3 regions of the Herbaspirillum sp. CAH-3 genome follow, and region 3 is predicted to be linked to each of the others. Evidence: predicted binding sites of a transcription regulator. Region 3 holds the regulator's gene; each other region holds the start of a gene.
The links. The regulator sigma-54, encoded in region 3, starts transcription at its own class of promoters, with help from an activator protein. The targets are predictions, from matches to a motif close to TGGCANGNAANCTGCTTT.
Positions count from the first base shown of each region.

Region 1 (7,181 bases), on a different contig from region 3:
GTAGCGGCCATAGAGTGTATCGGCGTCATGCACCGTCAGCGAGGAAGCGATTGGCTCATCCCCCCGCAGCGCCACCGTCAGCAGCAGGTGCTGCGGCATGGTTTCACCGATACGGCGGAAGAAATCCAGGTTCAGGTAAGGCGTGGAGTAGTGCGCGGCATAGGTGTGCCGATAGCAGCGATTGAAAAAGCGCCAGTGCGCCTCCGTGATCTCGGCCCCGCGCAGCCAGGCGAAGCGCACGCCTTGCTCGGCCACCTTGCGCCGTTCGGCCAGGATGTTCTTGCGCTTCTTGCGGTCCAGCGTGTCGACGAATTCCGCAAAATTGCCATACCCTTCATTGTGCCAATGGAACTGCACCCCGCTGCGCAGCAGGAACCCGGCGTCGGCCAGCTGCTGCGCCTGTTCCGGCGGGGGATAGAGGATGTGGGTGGAGGAAACTTCATTTCGCTCCTGCAGCGCCCGTAGTGCGGCTACCAGCGCGCCGCGCGCGGTCTCGTCGATGGCCATCAGGCGTGCGCCGCGTACCGGCGTGAAGGGGATGGCCGAGAGCAGCTTGGGGTAATAATCCACGCCATGCCGCTGGTAAGCCTCGGCCCAGGCCCAGTCAAAGACGTATTCACCGTAGGAGTGAAACTTGCGGTACAGGGGCAGGGCGGCCACCAGTTGCTCCTGCTGGCCCTCGCCCTGCCACAGCGTCAGGTAATGCGGCTCCCAGCCGGACTCGGGACTGGCGCTGCCGCTCTCATGCAGCGCATGCAGGAAGGCATAGGAGAGGAAAGGATTGCCCTCGGCCTGGGCGGCGACCAGCGCGTCCCAGCGGGCCGGGCCGATCTCGGCCAGAGAAGAAACGATTCGCGTGCGATAATCCATGGACTGCGAGTGACCTGCGAAAGTTGGCGCGGCCCTCGGCCCCGCTGGAACAGGCATTCTACGCAAAATGAACAGAACGCGTCGCCGCCCTGGCGAAGTGCACGGAGTCCAACACACGCTATGCAAAGCCCCTTCTTCAATCTCTACAACCACGGTTTCGCACGCGTCGCCGTGGCGGTGCCGGACTGCAAGGTGGCCGATCCCGGCTTCAACGCCGAGCGCACCATCGCCCTGGCCGAACAGGCCGCCGCCCGTGGCGCGGCCCTGGTTTCCTTCCCCGAACTGGGCCTGTCGGCCTACAGCTGCGAAGACCTGTTCCAGCAGCGCGCCTTGCTGGAGGCTTCCCTGCAGGCCCTGCAATCGGTGCTGCAGGCTTCCTTGCGCATCGCCCCGGCCCTCATCGTCGGCCTGCCGCTGAAGGTCGATCACCAGCTCTACAACTGCGCCGTGGTCGTGCATGCCGGCCGCATCCTGGGTGTGGTGCCCAAGAGCTACCTGCCCAACTACAGCGAATTCTACGAAGCGCGCCAGTTCAGCAGCGCCGATTGCGCCGTCACCCGCCGCACCCGCCTGCTGGGTCAGGACGTGGACTTCGGCAGCCATCTGCTGTTCGAGATCGGCAACATCCCCGACTTCCGTTTCCATATCGAGATCTGCGAAGACGTGTGGGTGCCGATCCCGCCGTCTTCCTTTGCCGCGCTGGCCGGTGCCACCGTGCTGGTGAACCTGTCGGCTTCCAACATCGTGGTCGGCAAGTCGGGTTACCGCCATCAGCTGGTGTCGCAGCAATCGGCGCGCTGCCTGGCGGCCTATCTGTATTCGTCGGCGGGCAATGGCGAGTCCACCACCGACCTGGCCTGGGACGGCCAGGCCCTGATCTGCGAGAACGGTGAACTGCTGGCCGAGTCCGAGCGCTTCGCCGAAGGCGGTCACGTGATCTATGCCGACATCGACCTGGAACGCCTCTCGCGCGAACGCTTCCACCAGACCACGTTTGGCCAGTCGGTGCGCCGCCACGCCGACGAAGTGCGCCGCTTCGAGGTAGTGCGTTTCGATGTGCAGGTTCCGCAAGACCAGGACTTGCCGCTGCAACGCCGGGTCGCGCGCTTCCCCTACGTGCCGGCCAATGCCGAACAGCGCGAACTGCGCTGCCGCGAGGTCTACAACATCCAGGTGCAGGCATTGGTGCAGCGCCTGTCTTCCTCGAACATCAAGAAGGTCGTCATCGGTGTGTCCGGTGGCCTCGATTCGACCCATGCGCTGCTGGTCTGCGCCAAGGCCATGGACAAGCTGGGCCTGCCGCGTTCCAACATCCTGGCCTATACCATGCCCGGCTTTGCCACCAGCAGCCGCACGCTGGTGCAGGCGCATCAGCTGATGGCGCAAGTGGGCTGTTCGGCGCAGGAGATCGATATCCGACCCAGCTGCGAACAGATGTTGAAGGACCTGGATCACCCGTATTCACGCGGTGAGCCGGTCTATGACATCACCTTCGAAAACGTGCAGGCGGGCGAGCGCACCAATCACCTGTTCCGCCTGGCCAATCATCACGGTGCCATCGTCATCGGCACCGGCGACCTGTCCGAACTGGCGCTGGGCTGGTGCACCTATGGCGTGGGCGACCACATGTCGCACTACAACGTCAACGCCAGCGTGCCCAAGACCTTGATCACGCACCTGGTGCGCTGGGTGGCCGAATCGGGTTCGCTGGAACTGAAGCAGCCGGAAGTGCTGATCCACATCCTCGAAACCGAGATCAGCCCGGAACTGGTGCCGGGCGCCTCGGACGGCGAGCCGGGCCAGCGCACGCAGGATTTCATCGGTCCCTACGAGCTGCAGGATTTCAATCTCTATTACATCCTGCGCTATGGCTTCACGCCGGCCAAGGTGGCTTTCCTGGCGCACAGCGCCTGGCAAGACCGCAGCATCGGCCATTGGCCGGATGGCCTGCATGGGGCGCGCAACCAGTACAGCTTGCCGCAGATCAAGAAAAACCTGGGCATCTTCGTCTATCGCTTCTTCAAGACCAGCCAGTTCAAACGCTCCTGCGTGCCCAATGCCCCCAAGGTCGGTTCGGGCGGCTCGCTCTCGCCGCGTGGTGATTGGCGCGCGCCCAGCGATGGCGAGGCTACGGTCTGGTTGCAGGATCTGGAGCGCATCCCCGATCTGGAGGCCTGAAAAAACGGCTTTTTATGGCCCGGCTGGTTCAAGAAGGTTGAAAGCCGGGCACGCCTGATTGACAATGTGCAAGTGGGCAGGGCACCACGGCCTTGCCAGTAAAATAACAACGAAGGTTGTATCCGCTATTCAACAGATCGTTGAAATCGTTTCTTTACGACATACCAAGAGAGGAATTGCCATGAAACAAGTGACCGCCATCATCAAACCGTTCAAGCTGGACGAGGTGCGTGAATCCCTCGCCGAAGTCGGCGTCACGGGCCTGACGGTCACCGAAGTGAAGGGCTTCGGACGCCAGAAGGGTCACACCGAACTCTATCGCGGTGCCGAATACGTGGTCGACTTCCTGCCCAAGGTCAAGATCGAGGTCGTGGTGGACGACAAGGTAGTCGAGCAGGCCGTGGACGCCATCATCAAGGCGGCCCGCACCGGCAAGATCGGCGACGGCAAGATCTTCGTGCAGGAAGTGGAGCAGGTGATCCGTATCCGTACCGGCGAAACCGGCCCGGATGCCGTCTGATCCAGCGCTCCCCGCGCCTCATGAAGCACGAAAGACCGGCCTCTGGCCGGTTTTTTTACGTCCGCAGAAAAGTGCGCAGGGTGTGGCAGGCTGTTGCTCAACGCTGTCCCAGGCTGCGCCAGATTGACACAGCGTGACAATGGCGCTGGCGCAAGAGGCGCTTGCAGAGCGGGTTTGCAGGCTGGCATGCGATTTGCCATCTTGGGGGATGAACCGCCGCTGCGGCCATGATCGCGGCGGGATTTCAACCATAAACCGAACGGAGACGACATGAACCTGGCAGACATCAGCAAACTCGGCGTACGCGATCCCTTCAAGCAACGTTACGACAACTTCATCGGTGGCAAATTCGTGCCGCCGGTCAAGGGCGAATACTTCGAGAACATCAGCCCGGTGATCGGCCGCGCCTTCTGTGAAGTGGCGCGTTCCAGCGCCGAAGACGTGGAGCTGGCGCTGGACGCCGCCCACGCGGCCAAGAAGAGCTGGGGCAAGACTTCCCCCACCGAGCGCGCCAACATGCTGCTCAAGATCGCCGACCGCATGGAAGCCAACCTCGAATTGCTGGCCACCGCCGAGACCCTGGACAACGGCAAGCCCATCCGCGAAACCATGGCCGCCGACATCCCGCTGGCCATCGATCACTTCCGCTATTTCGCCGCCGCCGTGCGCACCCAGGAAGGCAGCATCTGCCCCATCGACAGCGACACTTACGCCTATCACTTCCATGAGCCGCTGGGCGTGGTCGGCCAGATCATCCCGTGGAATTTCCCCATCCTGATGGCGGTGTGGAAGCTGGCCCCGGCACTGGCTGCCGGCAACTGCGTGGTGTTGAAGCCGGCCGAGCAGACGCCCGCTTCCATCATGGTCCTCATCGAACTGATTGCCGACCTGATCCCGCCGGGCGTGGTCAACATCGTGCAGGGCTTTGGCGTCGAAGCAGGCAAGCCGCTGGCCTCCAACAAGCGCATCGCCAAGATCGCCTTCACCGGCGAGACCACGACCGGCCGCCTGATCATGCAGTACGCCTCGCAGAACCTGATCCCGGTGACCCTGGAGCTGGGTGGCAAGTCGCCCAACATCTTCTTTGCCGACGTGCTGGACAAGGATGACGAGTTCTTCGACAAGGCCCTGGAAGGCTTCGCCATGTTCGCGCTGAACCAGGGCGAGGTCTGCACCTGCCCCTCGCGCGTGCTGGTGCAGGAATCGATCTATGACCGCTTCATCGAACGTGCCTTGAAACGCGTGGCCGCCATCAAGCAGGGCAATCCGCTGGACAAGAGCACCATGATCGGCGCGCAGGCTTCGCAGGAGCAGCTGGAAAAAATCCTCTCCTACATCGACATCGGCAAGCAGGAAGGCGCCAAGGTGCTGGCCGGCGGCGGACGTGAAGAACTGGGCGGCGACCTGGCCACGGGCTACTACGTCAAGCCGACCGTCTTCCAGGGCAACAACAAGATGCGCATCTTCCAGGAAGAAATCTTTGGCCCCGTGGTCTCGGTGACCACCTTCAAGGACGAGGAAGAAGCCCTGGCCATCGCCAACGACACCCTCTACGGCCTGGGCGCGGGCCTGTGGACCCGCGATGGCACGCGTGCCTTCCGCATGGGCCGCGAGATCCAGGCCGGTCGCGTGTGGACCAACTGCTACCACCTGTATCCGGCACATGCAGCCTTCGGCGGCTACAAGCAATCCGGCATCGGCCGCGAAAACCACAAGATGATGCTGGATCACTACCAGCAGACCAAGAACCTGCTGGTCAGCTACAGCCCCAAGGCGCTGGGCTTCTTCTGATGGCGTGATTTCGTTTGACTCCTTGCAGCAAGGCAGCTTCGGCACCGGTCCGCAACTCTCGCGGCCGGTGCCGCTTTTATTGGCAGAACCAGACTCAACAGGAGAGCGGCGAATGAATGCATTGCCCAGGGTGACGGCCACCGAGGCGACGGTGGAGTTGCTGCGCCAGTTGAAGGCGCGGCATGGCGAACTGATCTTTTTTCAATCCGGTGGCTGCTGCGATGGCAGTGCGCCGATGTGCTATCCGGCCGGCGACTTTACGCTGGGCGACACCGACGTGCATCTCGGGGAAATCGATGGGGTGCCGTTCTACATCGGTGCCGACCAGTTCGAATACTGGAAACACACGCAACTGATCATCGATGTGGTCACCGGCAACGGCGGCATGTTCTCGCTGGAGAACGGCAGCGGCAAGCGCTTCCTGACGCGCTCGCGGCTGTTTTCCGATGAGGAATATGACGCGCTTGCCCCGCTCAGTGCCCGCGTGACTTGAAGCGGCGATAGAGCGTATTGCGCGACACCCCCAGCGCCTTGGCGGCCGCGCTGACGTTGCCGTCATGGGTGCGCAGGGCACGCTCGATGGCAGCCCATTCGCTGTCGAGCATGGACAGCGGCTTTTCGCCCGTTTCTTCATGGGTTGCGGGGGCCGGCATGCCACCAGCCGCCTGCAGCGGCGCTGCCTCGTCCAGAAAATCATCTGGCAGGTGTTCCACGCCTATCCAGGTCTCTCCATCGGCCATGGCCAGGGCGGTGCGGATCAGGTTGGACAGCTGCCGCAGGTTGCCCGGCCAGCGGCTGGCCTGCAGCAATGCCATGGCCTGGGCATCGAAGCGAGGGGCATGGCGTCCGCCTTCCTGCTCCAGGATGCGGTCGATCAGCTTGCCCAGGTCGCTGCGCTCGCGCAAGGCGGGCAGTTTTACCTGCAAGCCGTTGATGCGGTAATACAAATCTTCACGGAAGGCATGGCGCGCGGCCATCTCGCGCAAGGGCTGGTTGGTGGCACAGACCAGCGCAAAGTCCACCGGGATCACACGCTGGCTGCCCAGTGGCGTCACTGCGCGCTCCTGGAGCACGCGCAGCAGGCGGCCCTGCAGGGCCAGCGGCATGTCGCCGATTTCATCGAGGAAGAGTGTGCCGCCCTGGGCTTGCGCGATCTTGCCCAGCGCGCCCTTGCGGCGGGCACCGGTGAAGGCGCCGTCTTCATAGCCGAAGAGTTCGGCTTCGATCAGGTTCTCTGGAATGGCCGAACAATTCACGGCCACGAAAGGCGCTGCGCCACCCCGGGTTTGGCTGGCGTGGAAGCGCGCGCTTTCGCGGTGGATGGCTTGAGCCAGCCACTCCTTGCCGGTGCCGGTTTCACCGGTGATGAGCACCGGGATGTCGCGGTCGATCACCTTGCGCAGCTTGGCGATGATGGCGCTCATGCGGGCGTCGCCGGTATCGAGGGCGTTCAGGCCGCCACGCGGCTGGCCCGGATGGGGGCGCATGGGCGGTGCCTGGCGTGTGGCCGGACTGGCGGGCAGTGCTTCCGGGGCCTCGATCACGGCCTCGCGCGCGTTCTGGAAATGCTGGTCGCGCAGCCTCAGCTCGGCGCGGCCATGGATGCGGATGCCGTTGTGCAGGCACAGCTCCAGCAAGCCCGATGCGGCCTTGCGATGGTGTTCGAACAGCAGCGACAGCGGCACCCCGAAGAGCGACGCAAAGGTATGCGACTGCAGCGTCGAGAGCGTCAGCCCCAGCTGGAATTGCGCGCTGCGGTTGGCCGCCAGGAAACGCCCGCCCGGTGTGAAGCTGACGATGCCTTCGACCAGCGTGCCCACGA
Region 1 is NZ_VSWE01000001.1:337,952-345,132, forward strand. It holds gene FYB76_RS01595 (GNAT family N-acetyltransferase) at 1-870, opposite strand, end outside; gene FYB76_RS01600 (NAD(+) synthase) at 991-3,048, shown strand; gene FYB76_RS01605 (P-II family nitrogen regulator) at 3,230-3,568, shown strand; gene adh (aldehyde dehydrogenase) at 3,839-5,359, shown strand; gene FYB76_RS01615 (DUF779 domain-containing protein) at 5,472-5,852, shown strand; gene FYB76_RS01620 (sigma-54-dependent Fis family transcriptional regulator) at 5,833-7,181, opposite strand, start outside.
Region 1: adh (aldehyde dehydrogenase) is a predicted target of sigma-54. The motif match lies at 3,751-3,768, and genes of this name have one in related genera.

Region 2 (7,181 bases), on a different contig from region 3:
GCACCACCCAGGCCTGGGGCCAGTTGCTCGAAAGCCTGCAACGCGAGTGGACTTCACCGGGCGGTCGGCGCTACGGCATTCCCTCGGGCCTGGCGACCACGCTGATCTACTACAACCGCGACATGTTCGAGCGGGCCGGCATCAGTGCGCCGCCGACCGACTTCGACGCATTTCTTGCCACGGGCGCGGCATTGCGCCGGGCCGGCTTCATTCCGCTGGCCCTCTCCGGCGGCTTCCCCAACATGCTGGGCAATGGCCCCTTCAGCTACGGCTTTGCCAACCTGGTCGCCGCCAAGGTACCGGACTGGCGCGCACGCATTGCCGATGGCTCGCTGCAGCTGGACAACCCCGACGGGGTCGCCATCTTCACGCGCCTGCGCACGCTGGTGGAGCAGAAGTTGGTGCAGGCCGACTGCCTGCGCGCCGGCTATGACGCCACCTTGCGCCAGTTCGCCGAAGGCCGCGCAGCCATGACCTTCCAGGGGACCTGGGCGGCGGGCACGCTCATGAACGGGCGCAACATGCGTGTGGGCGTATTCGTGCCACCCTGGAATGACAAGGGACAGCCTCTGGAACCGGTGCTGGGCAGCGAGACCGGTTTTGCCGTGGCCCAGCGCAGCAGCGCGCAGCAACGCGAGGCGGCGGTGCAGTTCCTGGACTTCCTCTATGGTCCCGGGATGTCGATCTGGCAGGCCAAGCGCCAGAACATTCCGCCGTTTCGCGTGATCGCGCCGGACGTGAGCGGTGACCGTGACCTGTTTGCGCTGGTCGAGGACATGAAACGCGATGCCGCCGGGGCCAACGCACCGGGCCTGTATTACTCGCTGCTGCCGGTCAATACCATCGATGTCCTGCACCCGCTGTTGCAGGCCGTGCTGTCGGGCCGCCAGTCGCCGGCGCGCGCCGCGCGCGCCTTGCAGGACTCCATCGCCGAGCAGGCGCGGCTGTCGGCCAAGTAGGGAGAGACCATCCATGCCCAGACGGCTCGACTTCCTTTGGCTCGGTTTCCTGCGCAAGATCGAGATCCGCTATCGCCTCATCAACTCCTTCATCCTGGTGTCGCTGGTACCGCTGCTGATCTCGGGCCTGCTGGCCTACCGCGAGACCACCCGCGCCACCCAGGACAAGGTGCGCGCCTACTCGGTGCAGGTGGCCAAGCAGATCTCGCAGAACCTGATGCTGCGCATGGAAAAGATCGAGGACATCAGTGAAGAGCTGGCGCTGTCGGACAAGCTGCAACGCCTGCTGGCCAACTACTACGGCGATGATGATGCCGCCGCTGCCGCCGCCCGCAGCGGCGTGGCGCGGGTGCTGCTCGATACCTTCGGTTCGCTGCCCGATGTGAACCAGAAATACCTGCTGGACCGTCGGCGCCAGGTGATCGATCCGCAGATCTTTGCGCCCCTGGCCAGCAACATCAGCCGCGTGGCCGAGGAAGCGCCGGACCTCTCCGGGCGCGCATGGTGGACGCTCTACAACGGCGGCCATGGCCAGAAGAGCGTGGCCATGCTGCGCGAGATCCGCTTCACCGGCAACAACCGTCCGGCCGGCATGCTCTTCGTGGGCGTGCGGCCGAGCTACTTCTTCAGCATCTTCGAGGGGGTGGACCTGGGCTACGATTCCAGCCTCTTCATCGTCGATGCCAGCGATGGCGCGGTGGTGGTGCAGGGACGCGATACCAGCTTCAGCAGCGCCGATCCGGCCCTGCTCGAAGGCATCACGGCCAGCCTGGGCCAGCGCCGCAACAGCGACTTCATTTCCTATACGCGCGCCGACGGCACGCGTTTTTATGCCGCCATCGCGCAGTTGCCGCATACCTCCTGGTGGGTGGTCAGCGCCACGCCCAGCGACAAGCTCAACGCCGACACGCGCTCGGTGCGCGACAAGATCATCGCCATCGGCTTGCTGTGCTTTGCGGCCTCGCTGGTGCTCTCGGCACTGATCGCGCGCAGCATCAGCGTGCCGCTGCAGCGCCTGGTGGGCGCCATGAAGGAAGCCGGCAGCGGTGATACCACGGTGCGGGTGGAGCAGGCCGGCGGTGACGAGATCGCCGTGCTCTCGCGCAAGTTCAACGAGATGGCCGGCAAGCTGCAGCAGAACAAGGAAGAACTGGAAGAACAGGTAGCCCTGCGCACGCGCGAGCTGGAGCGTGCCAACCGCAAGCTGGAAGCGCTCTCGGCCACCGATGGCCTGACGGGTGTGGCCAACCGGCGCCGCTTCGATGAGGTGCTGGCCAACGAGCTGCGGCGCTCGGTGCGCTCGGGCCATGCGCTGGCCCTGTTGATGCTGGACGTGGATTACTTCAAGAAATACAACGACCGCTATGGCCACCTGGCCGGGGACGAATGCCTGCGCATCGTGGCGCGCGTATTGCAGAAGAGTTCGCGCCGCGCTACCGACCTGGTCGCACGCTATGGCGGCGAGGAATTCAGCGTCATCATCGCCGAGAGCGATACCGCCCACGCCGTGCAGCAGGCCGAGAACATCTGCCAGGCCATCTTCGCGCTCAAGCTGCCGCACGCCGATTCGCCTTTCGGCTACATCACGGCCAGTATCGGCGTGGCCTCGTTGCAGCCGGATGAAGAGACCACCTCCGAACAATTGCTGCGCATCGCCGATCAGGCGCTGTATCACGCCAAATACCAGGGCCGCAATCGCGTGGTGCTGGGCAGTGACGCCACGCAAATGCTGTAGGCGCCCGAGTGTTGCGGCTGACAAAGCACTGACAGGCAGCACCGCCAGGACGCGCCATGTGCAAAGTTAGGTCAAGCTGCACCGTGCGGCCCTGAACCAATGCCTTCGCACTGCATCATATCGCTATGCCAACCGTCACTTGAGAAGAGAGGTATAGCAGATGAACCCGAGTCGCCAAGAAAAAAAACACTGGACCATCGATGACATCGACCTGGACCGTATCGACCGAGAGCGGGTACGGCAGGATGAAGACCTGTTCTACCTGGTGGCCTGCGCCTCCTTCGTCGAAAGCGGTTCGGATCTCTATACCCACAACCTGGTGGAGTTCTACAAGGGCGACGCCGAAGTCGAGACCTGGCTGCGCGAGCAGTGGGAGCAGGAAGAGCTGCAGCATGGCGCGGCCCTGCGCGCCTATGTCGAGCATGTCTGGCCGGAGTTCGACTGGCAGCGCGCCTACCAGGGCTTCCTCGATGAATACTCGCAGTACTGCAAGGTCGAGCTGCTCGAACCCACGCGCGCCCAGGAGCTGGCCGCACGCTGCGTGGTCGAGACCGGGACCTCCACCTACTACCGGGCGCTGGCGCGTGCCACCGACGAGCCGGTACTGAAGCACCTGGCCGGCCTCATCGCCAATGACGAGGTCAATCACTACAAGCACTTCTACCAGTACTTCCGCCGCTATCGCCGCCAGGAAAACATCGGCCGCTCGCGCGTCTTCGGCACCCTCAGCCGACGCACCCTGGAACTGAAGAGCGAAGATGCCGATTGCGCCATCCGCCACGTGGTGATGGTGCACAAACCGGAACTGGCAGCCGATCCCGCACGGGTCAAGGAACTGGCCTCGCGCATGAGCCGCACCGTGCGCGTGAACCTCAAACCCGAGACCACCATCAAGATGATCATGCGTCCGCTGGAGTTGCCGGTGGCCTTGCAGAATCTCATCGAATTCCCGCTGCGGCAGTTCATGCAGCATGTTTTGCTGCGCTAGGCGCCTGGCCAGACCCGCTCCGCCGGACCAGGCACCGTGATGGATCACGCTGCCTGGCCCGGGTTTACTCTCATTGTGAACAATCTGTCCCACGCCCCAAGAAGTCGGAAAACTCCGCGCAAAGCCGCATGGCATGGCGCTTTGGGCGATGCACCAAGATCGCGCAAGAGCAAGCGCCAGCCTGGTGAATATTGCTGCAACGACATGGGACTGTCGACAATGACGCTCAGCTTTGGTGCGCAATCATGGCGTACCTGACAACATTTCCTCCCCTTCCCGCCCCTCCCCGCCCCGCTTTGATGCAGGCCGCAGGCCCTCGGCCGGGCATTGGCACGCAATCTGCTAAAGCGACTGGGCAGTGAAAAAATTCTTCCAAAACTTTTCTCGAGGGAGCACCACATGTCACGTCGTACCGTACTGAAAGCCACCGCTCTGGGCGCATTCGCACTGGCCGCATCCTCCTGGCTGCCTTCGGCCTTCGCTGCCGACACCATCAAGGTCGGTATCCTGCACTCGCTGTCGGGCACCATGGCCATTTCCGAAACGTCCCTGAAGGACGTGGCCCTGATGACCATCGACGAAATCAACGCCGCCGGCGGCGTGATGGGCAAGAAGCTCGAACCGGTGGTGGTCGACCCCGCCTCGAACTGGCCGCTGTTCGCTGAAAAGGCCCGCCAGCTGATCTCCCAGGACAAGGTCTCGGTGGTCTTCGGCTGCTGGACCTCGGTGTCGCGCAAGTCGGTGCTGCCGGTCTTCAAGGAATTGAACAGCCTGCTGTTCTACCCGGTGCAGTACGAAGGTGAAGAACTGGAGAAGAACGTCTTCTACACCGGTGCTGCCCCCAACCAGCAAGCCATTCCCGCCGTGGAATACCTGATGTCCAAGGAAGGCGGCGGCGCCAAGCGCTTCGTGCTGCTGGGCACCGACTACGTCTACCCGCGCACCACCAACAAGATCCTGCGCGCCTTCCTGCACAGCAAGGGCGTGAAGGATTCCGACATCGACGAGGTCTACACCCCGTTCGGCCACTCCGACTACCAGACCATCGTGGCCAACATCAAGAAGTTCTCCGCCGGTGGCAAGACCGCGGTGATCTCGACCATCAATGGCGACTCCAACGTGCCCTTCTACAAGGAACTGGGCAACGCCGGCCTGAAGGCAACCGACGTGCCGGTGGTGGCATTCTCGGTGGGTGAAGAAGAACTGCGCGGTGTCGATACCAAGCCGCTGGTGGGCCACCTGGCCGCCTGGAACTACTTCGAATCGGTGAAGAATCCGGTCAACACCGCCTTCATCAAGAAGTGGAAGGAATACGCCAAGGCCAAGAACCTGCCCAACGCCGATACCGTCGTGACCAACGACCCGATGGAAGCCACCTACGTCGGCATCCACATGTGGGCACAGGCCGTGGAAAAGGCCAAGTCCACCGACACCGACAAGGTGATCGCCGCCATGGGTGGCCAGACCTACAAGGCACCGTCGGGCTACACGCTGGAAATGGACAAGACCAACCACCACCTGCACAAGCCCGTCATGATCGGTGAAATCAAGGCGGACGGCCAGTTCAACGTGGTCTACAAGACCAAGACCACCATCCGCGCACAACCCTGGAGCCCGTACATCCCGGGCAACGAAAGCAAGCAGAAGAACTAAGCTTGCGGTTGTTGTAGTTCTTGGCGTTCTTCGGAGCGCCTTCCCTACGCCGCAGCGTGGCGTAGGGAAGGCACCGTCCGCCGCAATGCATTTCCCTCCACAAGAAAACCGCCCGACGACTCGCCCCGGCCACCGCATCGACCGGCCCGCGCTTCGAGGCGCACACCGACCATGAAACCAGCCATCCAGTTCCTACGCGGGCTGCTCGCGACCTGGCTTTGCGTCCACGCCCTGGGGGCGTTCGCAGCCATCGATCCGGCCTTGCTCAAGCCCCTTGGCGGAGACGACCCCGACGCGCGCATCGACGCCGTCAACCAGATTGCCGCGCTGGCCAATGAAGACGCGCTCAAGATCCTCAATGCCCTGAACAGCGACGCGCTCTACGTCACCCCCGCCGGTGACGTGCTCATCGTCGACGACGCCGGCAAGGCATTCAATCCGGCCAATGACCAGACTGGCCCGGCGCCCGATGACGCCGAAGGCATCACCGTCAACAACCGCCTGCGCGGTGCTGTTGATGGCGCGCTCTCGGGCCTCAAACTGCTCTCGCCGCAGCGCGACCAGCGCCTGGCCGCCGCCGGTGAATTGCTCAAGAATGCCGACCCGGCGCAGATCCCGCTGATCGAAAAAGCGCTCGCCAAGGAAAGCGATCCGCAGATCAAGGACGTGCTGCAGCAGGTGCAAGCCACCGCCAACCTGCATTCGACCGACCCGGCGGCACGCCGCGCCGCCGTCAAGAAGCTGGCCGAGACCACCAATGCCTCGTTGAAGCCGGTGCTGGAAAACATGCTGGCCAAGAATCCCGATGGCTCCTACGTCGAAGCCGATGAGGGCGTGCGCGTGGAAGCGGTGCGCACCCTCTCCGCACTGGACCGCCACCTGGCCATCGTCGACTTCGCCGGCAAGCTGTTCTATGGGGTCTCGCTGGGCAGCGTGCTGCTGCTGGCCGCACTGGGCCTGGCCATCACCTTCGGCCTCATGGGCATCATCAACATGGCCCACGGTGAGCTGCTGATGATCGGCGCCTACACCACCTACGTATGCCAGCTGGTGTTCCGCAAGTTCTTCCCCGGTGCCATCGATGCGTATCTGGTGGTGGCACTGCCGGCCGCCTTCATCGTGGCCGCCGCCGTCGGCATTGCGCTGGAGCGTCTGGTGATCCGCTGGCTCTATGGCCGTCCGCTGGAAACCCTGCTCTGCACCTGGGGGATCAGCCTGATGCTGATGCAAGGTGTGCGCTCCATCTTCGGTGCGCAGAACGTGGAAGTGGCCAACCCGAGCTGGATGTCTGGCGGCGTGACCGTGCTCGGTTCGCTGGTGCTGTCCTACAACCGCATCGTGATCGTGTTCTTTGCGCTCTTCGTGGTGTTCGCGGTGTGGCTGATCTTGAACAAGACCCGCCTGGGCCTGTTCGTGCGCGCCGTCACGCAGAATCGCCGCATGGCCGACTGCGTGGGCGTGTCCACCGGCAAGATCGACATGATGACCTTCGGTCTCGGTTGCGGCATCGCCGGCCTCGGCGGCGTGGCGCTCTCGCAGCTGGGCAACGTCGGTCCCGACCTGGGACAGGGTTACATCGTGGACTCGTTCATGGTGGTGGTGCTGGGCGGCGTGGGCCAGTTGGCCGGTACCGTCATCGCAGCCTTCGGCCTGGGCGAAGTCAACAAATTCCTGGAGCCGATGGCCGGTGCCGTGCTGGCCAAGATCGCCATCCTGGTCTTCATCATCGTATTCATCCAGAAGCGTCCGCAAGGCCTCTTCGCACTCAAGGGAAGGAGCGTGGAATGAGCACCATGATCATGCGCCCCTCGCTGTTCAATCGCCCGTCCTGGACCGGCATCGTCAT
Region 2 is NZ_VSWE01000025.1:35,357-42,537, forward strand. It holds gene FYB76_RS24625 (extracellular solute-binding protein) at 1-959, shown strand, start outside; gene FYB76_RS24630 (sensor domain-containing diguanylate cyclase) at 973-2,694, shown strand; gene FYB76_RS24635 (ferritin-like domain-containing protein) at 2,855-3,682, shown strand; gene urtA (urea ABC transporter substrate-binding protein) at 4,082-5,335, shown strand; gene urtB (urea ABC transporter permease subunit UrtB) at 5,507-7,123, shown strand; gene urtC (urea ABC transporter permease subunit UrtC) at 7,120-7,181, shown strand, end outside.
Region 2: urtA (urea ABC transporter substrate-binding protein) is a predicted target of sigma-54. The motif match lies at 4,011-4,028, and genes of this name have one in related genera.

Region 3 (7,181 bases):
GCCCGGTCAGCAGGAGCAGTACCAGGAACCAGTGATCCACCAGCGTGCGCACATTGAGCAGCATGCCGATGGTGATGAAGAACAGGCCCAGCAGCACATCGCGGAAGGACTTGATGTCTTCTTCCACCTGGTGCTTGAACTCGGTCTCGGAAATGAGCATGCCGGCGATGAAGGCGCCCAGGGCCAGCGACAGCCCGGCCTTCTCGGTGATCCAGGCTGCGCCCAGGGTGATGAGCAGCAGGTTCAGCATGAACAGTTCCTGCGACCGCCGCTTGACCACGATGCGGAACCAGCCGCGCATGAGCTTGCTGCCAAAGAACAGCAGCAGGGCCAGCACCACCAGCGCCTTGCCCACCGCCCAGCCCAGCGTGACCATGATGTTGCCCGACGGGTTGGCCAGCGCCGGCACCACGATCAGCAGCGGCACCAGCGCCAGATCCTGGAACAGCAGCACGCCGAGAATGCGGCGGCCGTGTTCGGTCTCCAGCTCCAGCCGTTCGGTGAGCAGCTTGGAGACGATGGCCGTGGACGACATGGTGAGCGCCCCGCCCAGCGCGAAGGCGGCCTGCCAGGTCACGTTGACGAACTGCGGCAGCACCATGGCCGCGCCCCAGGCCACCACCATGGTCGTGGCAATGGTGGCGGCCACTTGCGCCACGCCCAGGCCGAAGACGATGTGGCGCATGGCCGAGAGCTTGGAGAGCGAAAACTCCAGCCCGATGGAGAACATCAGGAAGACCACGCCGAATTCGGCCAGCGCATGGGTGGTTTCGTTGTCTTCGGCGAAGGCCAGGCCGTGCGGGCCGATGATGATGCCCACCACCAGGTAGCCCAGCATGGGCGGCAACTGCATCATGCGGAAGGCGACCACGCCGAGCACTGCGGCGGCCAGAAGGAAAAGGGTCAGTTCCAGTCCGGAAAACATTGCTGTCGAGTTTCTTGTCAAAAGCCGCCGGGCTCGGCGGGGTTCGATGTGAATGAATTGGCAACGCACCAGCAAGAGGCAGTTCATGCAGCCAGCATTGAACGTGAAGGAAAACCTCGGGCAGCGGCGGGCTTGATCGCCGTAGAATTCATACCTGTGGCGCAACAACAGCAGAGTTATTCACTACGATCGTGGGCTTTCCCCGTCTGTTGCGATGCCGCGCCCGACCTTGGTGCAGGCCGGAATCCCCCGTGGCTGCGGCGCTGCGGCGCGACGCAAAGCTGCACTTCACATCAAATCCGGCAGCATTCCCTTACATCTGGCAAGTTTTTTGCTTTGCTAATTCGTTTATACTTCGGTTATGAGTGTAACCGATGACAAAACCACGCCTGCATCTTTTTCGGCCGGGGCTGCCCGCCGTGCCATCGAACTGGCACGCCAGACCCTGCAGATCGAAGCTGATGCCATCCTGGCCCTGAAAAACCGCCTGCGCGACGACAGCGCCGAACCCCTGGCCCAGGCCGTAGAGGTCTTGCTGCAGTGCGAGGGGCGAGCGGTGGTTTCCGGGATCGGCAAATCCGGCCACATCGGCCGCAAGATGGCTGCAACCCTGGCCTCTACCGGCACCCCGTCGCTGTTCATGCATCCGGCTGAAGCCGCCCATGGCGACCTGGGCATGGTGACCGCGCGCGATGTCTTCATCGCCATTTCCAATTCCGGCGAAACGGCCGAGCTGCTGGCCATCGTCCCCATCATCAAGCGCATGGGCGCAGTGATCATTGCCATGACCGGCAATGACCAGTCCAGCCTGGCGCAGCTTGCGGCCGTGCACCTCAACGTGGGCGTGGCCCAGGAAGCCTGTACCCTCAACCTGGCGCCTACCGCCAGCACCACGGCCGCGCTGGCCATGGGCGATGCGCTGGCGGTGTCGCTGCTGGACGCACGCGGATTCGTCGAGGAAGATTTTGCCCGCTCGCATCCCGGGGGCGCCCTGGGCCGCCGCCTGCTGACCCACGTACGCGATGTCATGCGCAGTGGCGAGGCCATTCCTGCCGTGCGTCCGGATGTGTCCCTGTCGGCCGCGCTCATGGAGATCACCCGCAAGGGCATGGCCATGACCGCCGTGGTGGATGAGCAATTCCGCCCGGTCGGCGTCTTTACCGATGGCGACCTGCGCCGCCTGCTGGAGCGTGGCCAGGACTTCGCCAAGTTCTGCATTGCAGACGTGATGCATGCCAATCCGCAGACCGTCAACCAGGACCAGCTGGCAGTGGATGCGGTGCAATTGATGGAACAATTCCGCATCAACCAGTTGCTGGTCACCGATGCGGCCGGCGTGCTCACGGGCGCGCTGCACATCCACGATCTCACGCGTGCCAAGGTGATCTGATGAATGCGCCAGCCTTCGCCAGCACCCTGCCCGCCGCCGCGCTCGCCAAGGCGGCGCAGGTGCGCCTGATGATCTTCGATGTGGACGGCGTGCTCACCGATGGCGGCCTGTTCTATGGTGATGAGGGTGAAGCCTTCAAGCGCTTCAACGCCCTCGATGGCCACGGCATCAAGATGATGCAGCAGTACGGTACGGCCGCCGCCATCATCACTGCGCGCCAGTCGCCCTTCGTACTGCGCCGGGCGCGCGACCTGGGCATCGCCCATGTCTTCCAGGGCATCCACGACAAGCGCCAGGCTTTCGAGCAATTGCTGCAGCAGGTGCAGCTGGGTCCGCAGGATTGCGGCTACCTGGGGGATGACATCATCGACCTGCCGGTCCTGACCCGCGTGGCCTTCAAGGCCTGCGTGGCCAACGGCCATCGTGAAGTGAAGTCGCGCAGCGACTACGTCACCCAGGCCACCGGCGGCAATGGCGCCGTGCGAGAAATCTGCGACCTGGTCCTGGCCGCGCAAGGCAACTACGAGGCGGCGCTGGCGCCGTACCTGGCATGAGCGGGCACAGCGGGGCACGCAAGGCCGAGCGCATCCGCGTGGCGGTGATCCTGGCGATCCTGATCGGCGCAGCGCTGGGCAGTTTCTGGGTGATGCAGGCCATGCGCGCAGCGGGCGACAAGCAGCCGGTGCAGCGTCCGCGCGGCAAGCCCGACTACTACCTGGAAAACTTCAGCTACGTGAGGATGGGCCCCACCGGCCTGCCGCGCTATGACGTCTCGGGCAGGAAGATGGTGCACTTCCCCACGGATGATTCCTTCGAGATCACCAAGCCGGTCGTGCACAACCTGGACCAGGCCCAGGCGCCCATGGAGCTCTACTCCGATACCGCACGCGTGACGGACGACCAGACCCAGATCCACATGTACGGCAACGCCAACGCGATACGCGCGCCCTACAAGGGGCGCGAGCAGATGCACCTGGTATCGGAATACCTGCTGCTGTTGCCCGACGATGAAATCGTCAAGACCGACAAGCCGGTGGCCATGACCATGGGCACCACGCGCCTGAACGGCGTGGGCATGGTGGCCAACAACGCCACCCAGGTGGTGCAGCTGTTCGGCAATGTACGCGGCTATTACGAGCCGACCCCGAAGAAACGATAACCCGGTAGCGACCGGGACAAGAACGCCAAGAACCGACCAGACAGGAAACCAATGAAACGCTCACTCTTTCTGCCCATGCTGATGCTGGCTGCCGTGTGCGGCGTGGCCAACGCCGAGAAGGCGGACTCCACCAAGCCCACCAACATCGAGGCAGACCAGATGGTGTATGACGATGTGCGCCAGGTGAAGACCTTCACCGGCAACGTGGTCATGACGCGCGGTACGCTCATCATCAAGGCCGGCCGGGTGGTATTGACGACCGACCAGTACGGTTATGAAAACGCCGTGCTGTACGCGGCTCCCGGGTCGCTGGCCAACTTCCGCCAGAAGCGCGACGGCGGTCCCAACCTGTGGATCGAAGGCCAGGCCGAGCGGATCGAATATTCGGAACAGACCGAAGTCTCCAAACTGTTCCAGCGCGCGCACATCCAGCGCATGGATGGTGATCGCATCACCGATGAAGTCAACGGTGAATTCATCTCCTACGACAGCCGTGCGGAGTTCTACTCCGTGAACAATACCGCCAGCGGCGAGAGCAAGCCCGGCGCGGGCCGCATCACCGCCGTGATCCAGCCCAAGAATCCGCCGCCGGCTGGCAGCACCGCACCGGCCACCCCGGCGGCCCAGCCGTCCGGCAAGAACAACGCCGCGCAGCCTGCCCCGCGTCGCGACAACGGAAAGGGCCAATGACGATGGCAGCCAGCTCGCTGGTCGTTCGCGGCCTGAAGAAAAGTTATGGCGCGCGCCAGGTGGTGCGCGATGTCTCGATGGAAGTGCGCAGCGGCGAAGTGGTCGGCCTGCTTGGCCCCAATGGTGCCGGCAAGACCACCTCGTTCTACATGATCGTGGGCCTGGTGCCCTCCGATGGCGGCGAGATCGACCTGGATGGCGCATCCATTTCGCGCATGCCCATCCACAAGCGCGCCACCATGGGCTTGTCTTACCTGCCGCAGGAAGCCTCAGTGTTCCGCAAGCTGACGGTGGAAGACAATATCCGTGCCGTGCTCGAGCTGCGCCAGGAAGACGGCAAGCCGCTCTCGCGCGATGAAATCGAAGGCCGCCTCAACAACCTGCTGCACGAACTGCAGATCGAAAAGCTGCGCGATAGCCAGGCGCTGTCGCTCTCGGGCGGCGAGCGTCGCCGTGTCGAAATCGCCCGCGCACTGGCCACCGATCCGCGCTTCGTGCTGCTCGATGAACCCTTTGCCGGTATCGACCCGATTGCCGTGATCGAGATCCAGCGCATCGTGCGCTTCCTGAAGGAACGCGGCATCGGCGTGCTCATCACCGACCACAATGTGCGCGAGACGCTGGGCATCTGCGACCGCGCCTACATCATCAACCAGGGCACGGTGCTGGCCAGCGGCAATCCGGAAGAGATCATCGCCAACGAATCGGTGCGCCGCGTGTACCTGGGCGAACACTTCCGCATGTAAGCAGGCAACTTACTTTACGCAACGACAGGCAGTGCAACCAGCGGGCCACGCCGCTTCCAGAAAGACAGATGAAACAGTCGCTCCAGTTACGTACCTCGCAGCACCTCGCCTTGACGCCGCAACTGCAGCAGTCGATCAGGCTGCTGCAACTGTCGACGCTGGAACTGCACCAGGAACTGGAACAGATCCTCTCCGACAATCCCCTGCTGGAACGCCTGGACGATGCGCTCGACAATTCGGTGCGCCTGCTGGCCGATGGCGCCGTCTCCAGTTCGCCCTCCAGCGGTGTGGCCGAGGCGCCCGGGGAAGGCAGCGGCGAGGCCGCACCGGCGGCGGCAGATGGCGATTCCAGTTTCGAGTACCAGGACAACAATCCCGACAACGGTGTCACCGGCGATGCTGACTGGAGCTTTGACGATGTCGCACGCAGCGGCAAGTCGCCGGACGACGACGATGCCCGTCCGCAACTCGAAGCCCACGAACTGACCCTGCGCGAACACCTGCTGGAACAGATCCGCGTGACCGCGCGCACCCTGCGCGATCGGGCGCTGCTGGAGCTGCTCACCGATGCGCTCGACGAAAGCGGCTATCTCGAAGAACCGCTGGAAGACATCCACGCGCGCCTGCCTGAAGAGTTGGGCATCGACATGGAAGAGCTGTCCATTTCGCTCAAGCTCCTGCAGAGCCTGGATCCCGCGGGGGTGGGTGCACGCAGTGCCGGTGAATGCCTGGCGCTGCAAATCCGCCGCCTGCCCAAGATCCCCTTTGTCACCCGCAAGCTGGCGCTGAGGATCGTTGAGGATTACCTGCCGCTGTTTGCCCAGCGCGATTTCAACAAGATCAAGAAGGCCCTGGATTGCGATGACGAAGACCTGCGTGAAGCCCAGGCCGTGATCCGCCAATGCCGTCCGCACCCGGGTGCCGAATTCGCGCGCGATGCCTCGGACTATGTGGTGCCGGATGTGATTGTCAAGCAGACAAAGACCGGCTGGCAGGTCATGCTCAACCATGAGGTCATGCCCAAGCTGCGCGTCAATGCGATGTATGCCAGTGCATTGAAGCAAGCCAAGGGCGAAGGTTCGCTGTCGTCGCAGTTGCAGGAAGCCAAGTGGCTCATCAAGAACATGCGGCAACGTTTCGATACAATTTTGCGCGTCGCGCAGGCTATTGTGGAACGTCAAAGAAACTTCTTTTCACATGGGGCAGTCGCCATGCGCCCCCTTGTGCTGCGTGAAATTGCTGATACACTGGGTCTACACGAGAGCACCATCTCTCGCGTGACGACTCAGAAATACATGCTCACTCCGCATGGAATGTTTGAGTTGAAATACTTCTTCGGTAGCCACGTCGCGACTGAAACCGGAGGCGAAGCTTCCTCCACCGCGATACGGGCGCTGATCAAACAGTTGATAGGAGCCGAGAACCCGCAGACCCCATTATCCGATAGCAAGATTGCGGATATGCTGGCAGAACAAGGCATGGTGGTCGCGCGACGCACAGTCGCCAAATACCGCGAAGTGTTGAAGATTCCGCCGGTCAATCTCCGCAAGTCCCTCTGAGTTTTTCCTCAGTTTTTCTGCAGTACCGTTGCTGTGTTCAGGCAAGCATCCGACTGATGCCCGCGCCATCCGACACGAAGACCGTGCCCGTGGTACAGCTGCAGCAGGATCGATTGCACGAACCTCCAGTGACTTCACGATAGGAGTCTTGTATGAATCTGACCATCAGTGGACACCACCTCGAACTGACCCCCGCCATCCGGGAATACGTGCAAAGCAAGCTCTCGCGTATCAAGCGCCATTTCGACAACGTGATCGACGTCAGCGTGATCCTGAGCGTAGATAAACTCACAGAAAAGGAAAAGCGCCAAAAAGCGGAAATCAACGTCCACATCAAGGGGAAGGATCTACATGCGGAAAGCATCGCACACGACCTCTACGCTGCCATTGACACGCTGATCGACAAGCTCGATCGCCAGGTCATCAAGCACAAGGACAAGTTGCAGGAACATCACTCCATGGCCAAGCGCCTGCCGGACGAAACGCCGGAGGATGCGGTGGCCGGAGCGGCATAAGCCAGGACACCCTCGGCAAGCCGCCTCGCAGCCGCAACGCTGCTGAGAAAGCCAGCCGAATTTCATGAGGAAGGGGCGCGCAAGCGCCCTTTTTCATTGATGGCCGCCGAACTGGCGCAAGCCTGTGGAAAAAATATAAATCATTGCGCAAGGCAACTTTTCCACAGCCGTCGCTGAACATGATGCAGGAGCCTGCT
Region 3 is NZ_VSWE01000010.1:166,586-173,766, reverse strand. It holds gene FYB76_RS14705 (cation:proton antiporter) at 1-925, opposite strand, end outside; gene FYB76_RS14700 (SIS domain-containing protein) at 1,287-2,315, shown strand; gene FYB76_RS14695 (HAD family hydrolase) at 2,315-2,869, shown strand; gene lptC (LPS export ABC transporter periplasmic protein LptC) at 2,866-3,474, shown strand; gene lptA (lipopolysaccharide transport periplasmic protein LptA) at 3,526-4,164, shown strand; gene lptB (LPS export ABC transporter ATP-binding protein) at 4,161-4,910, shown strand; gene FYB76_RS14675 (RNA polymerase factor sigma-54) at 4,979-6,469, shown strand; gene hpf (ribosome hibernation-promoting factor, HPF/YfiA family) at 6,622-6,984, shown strand.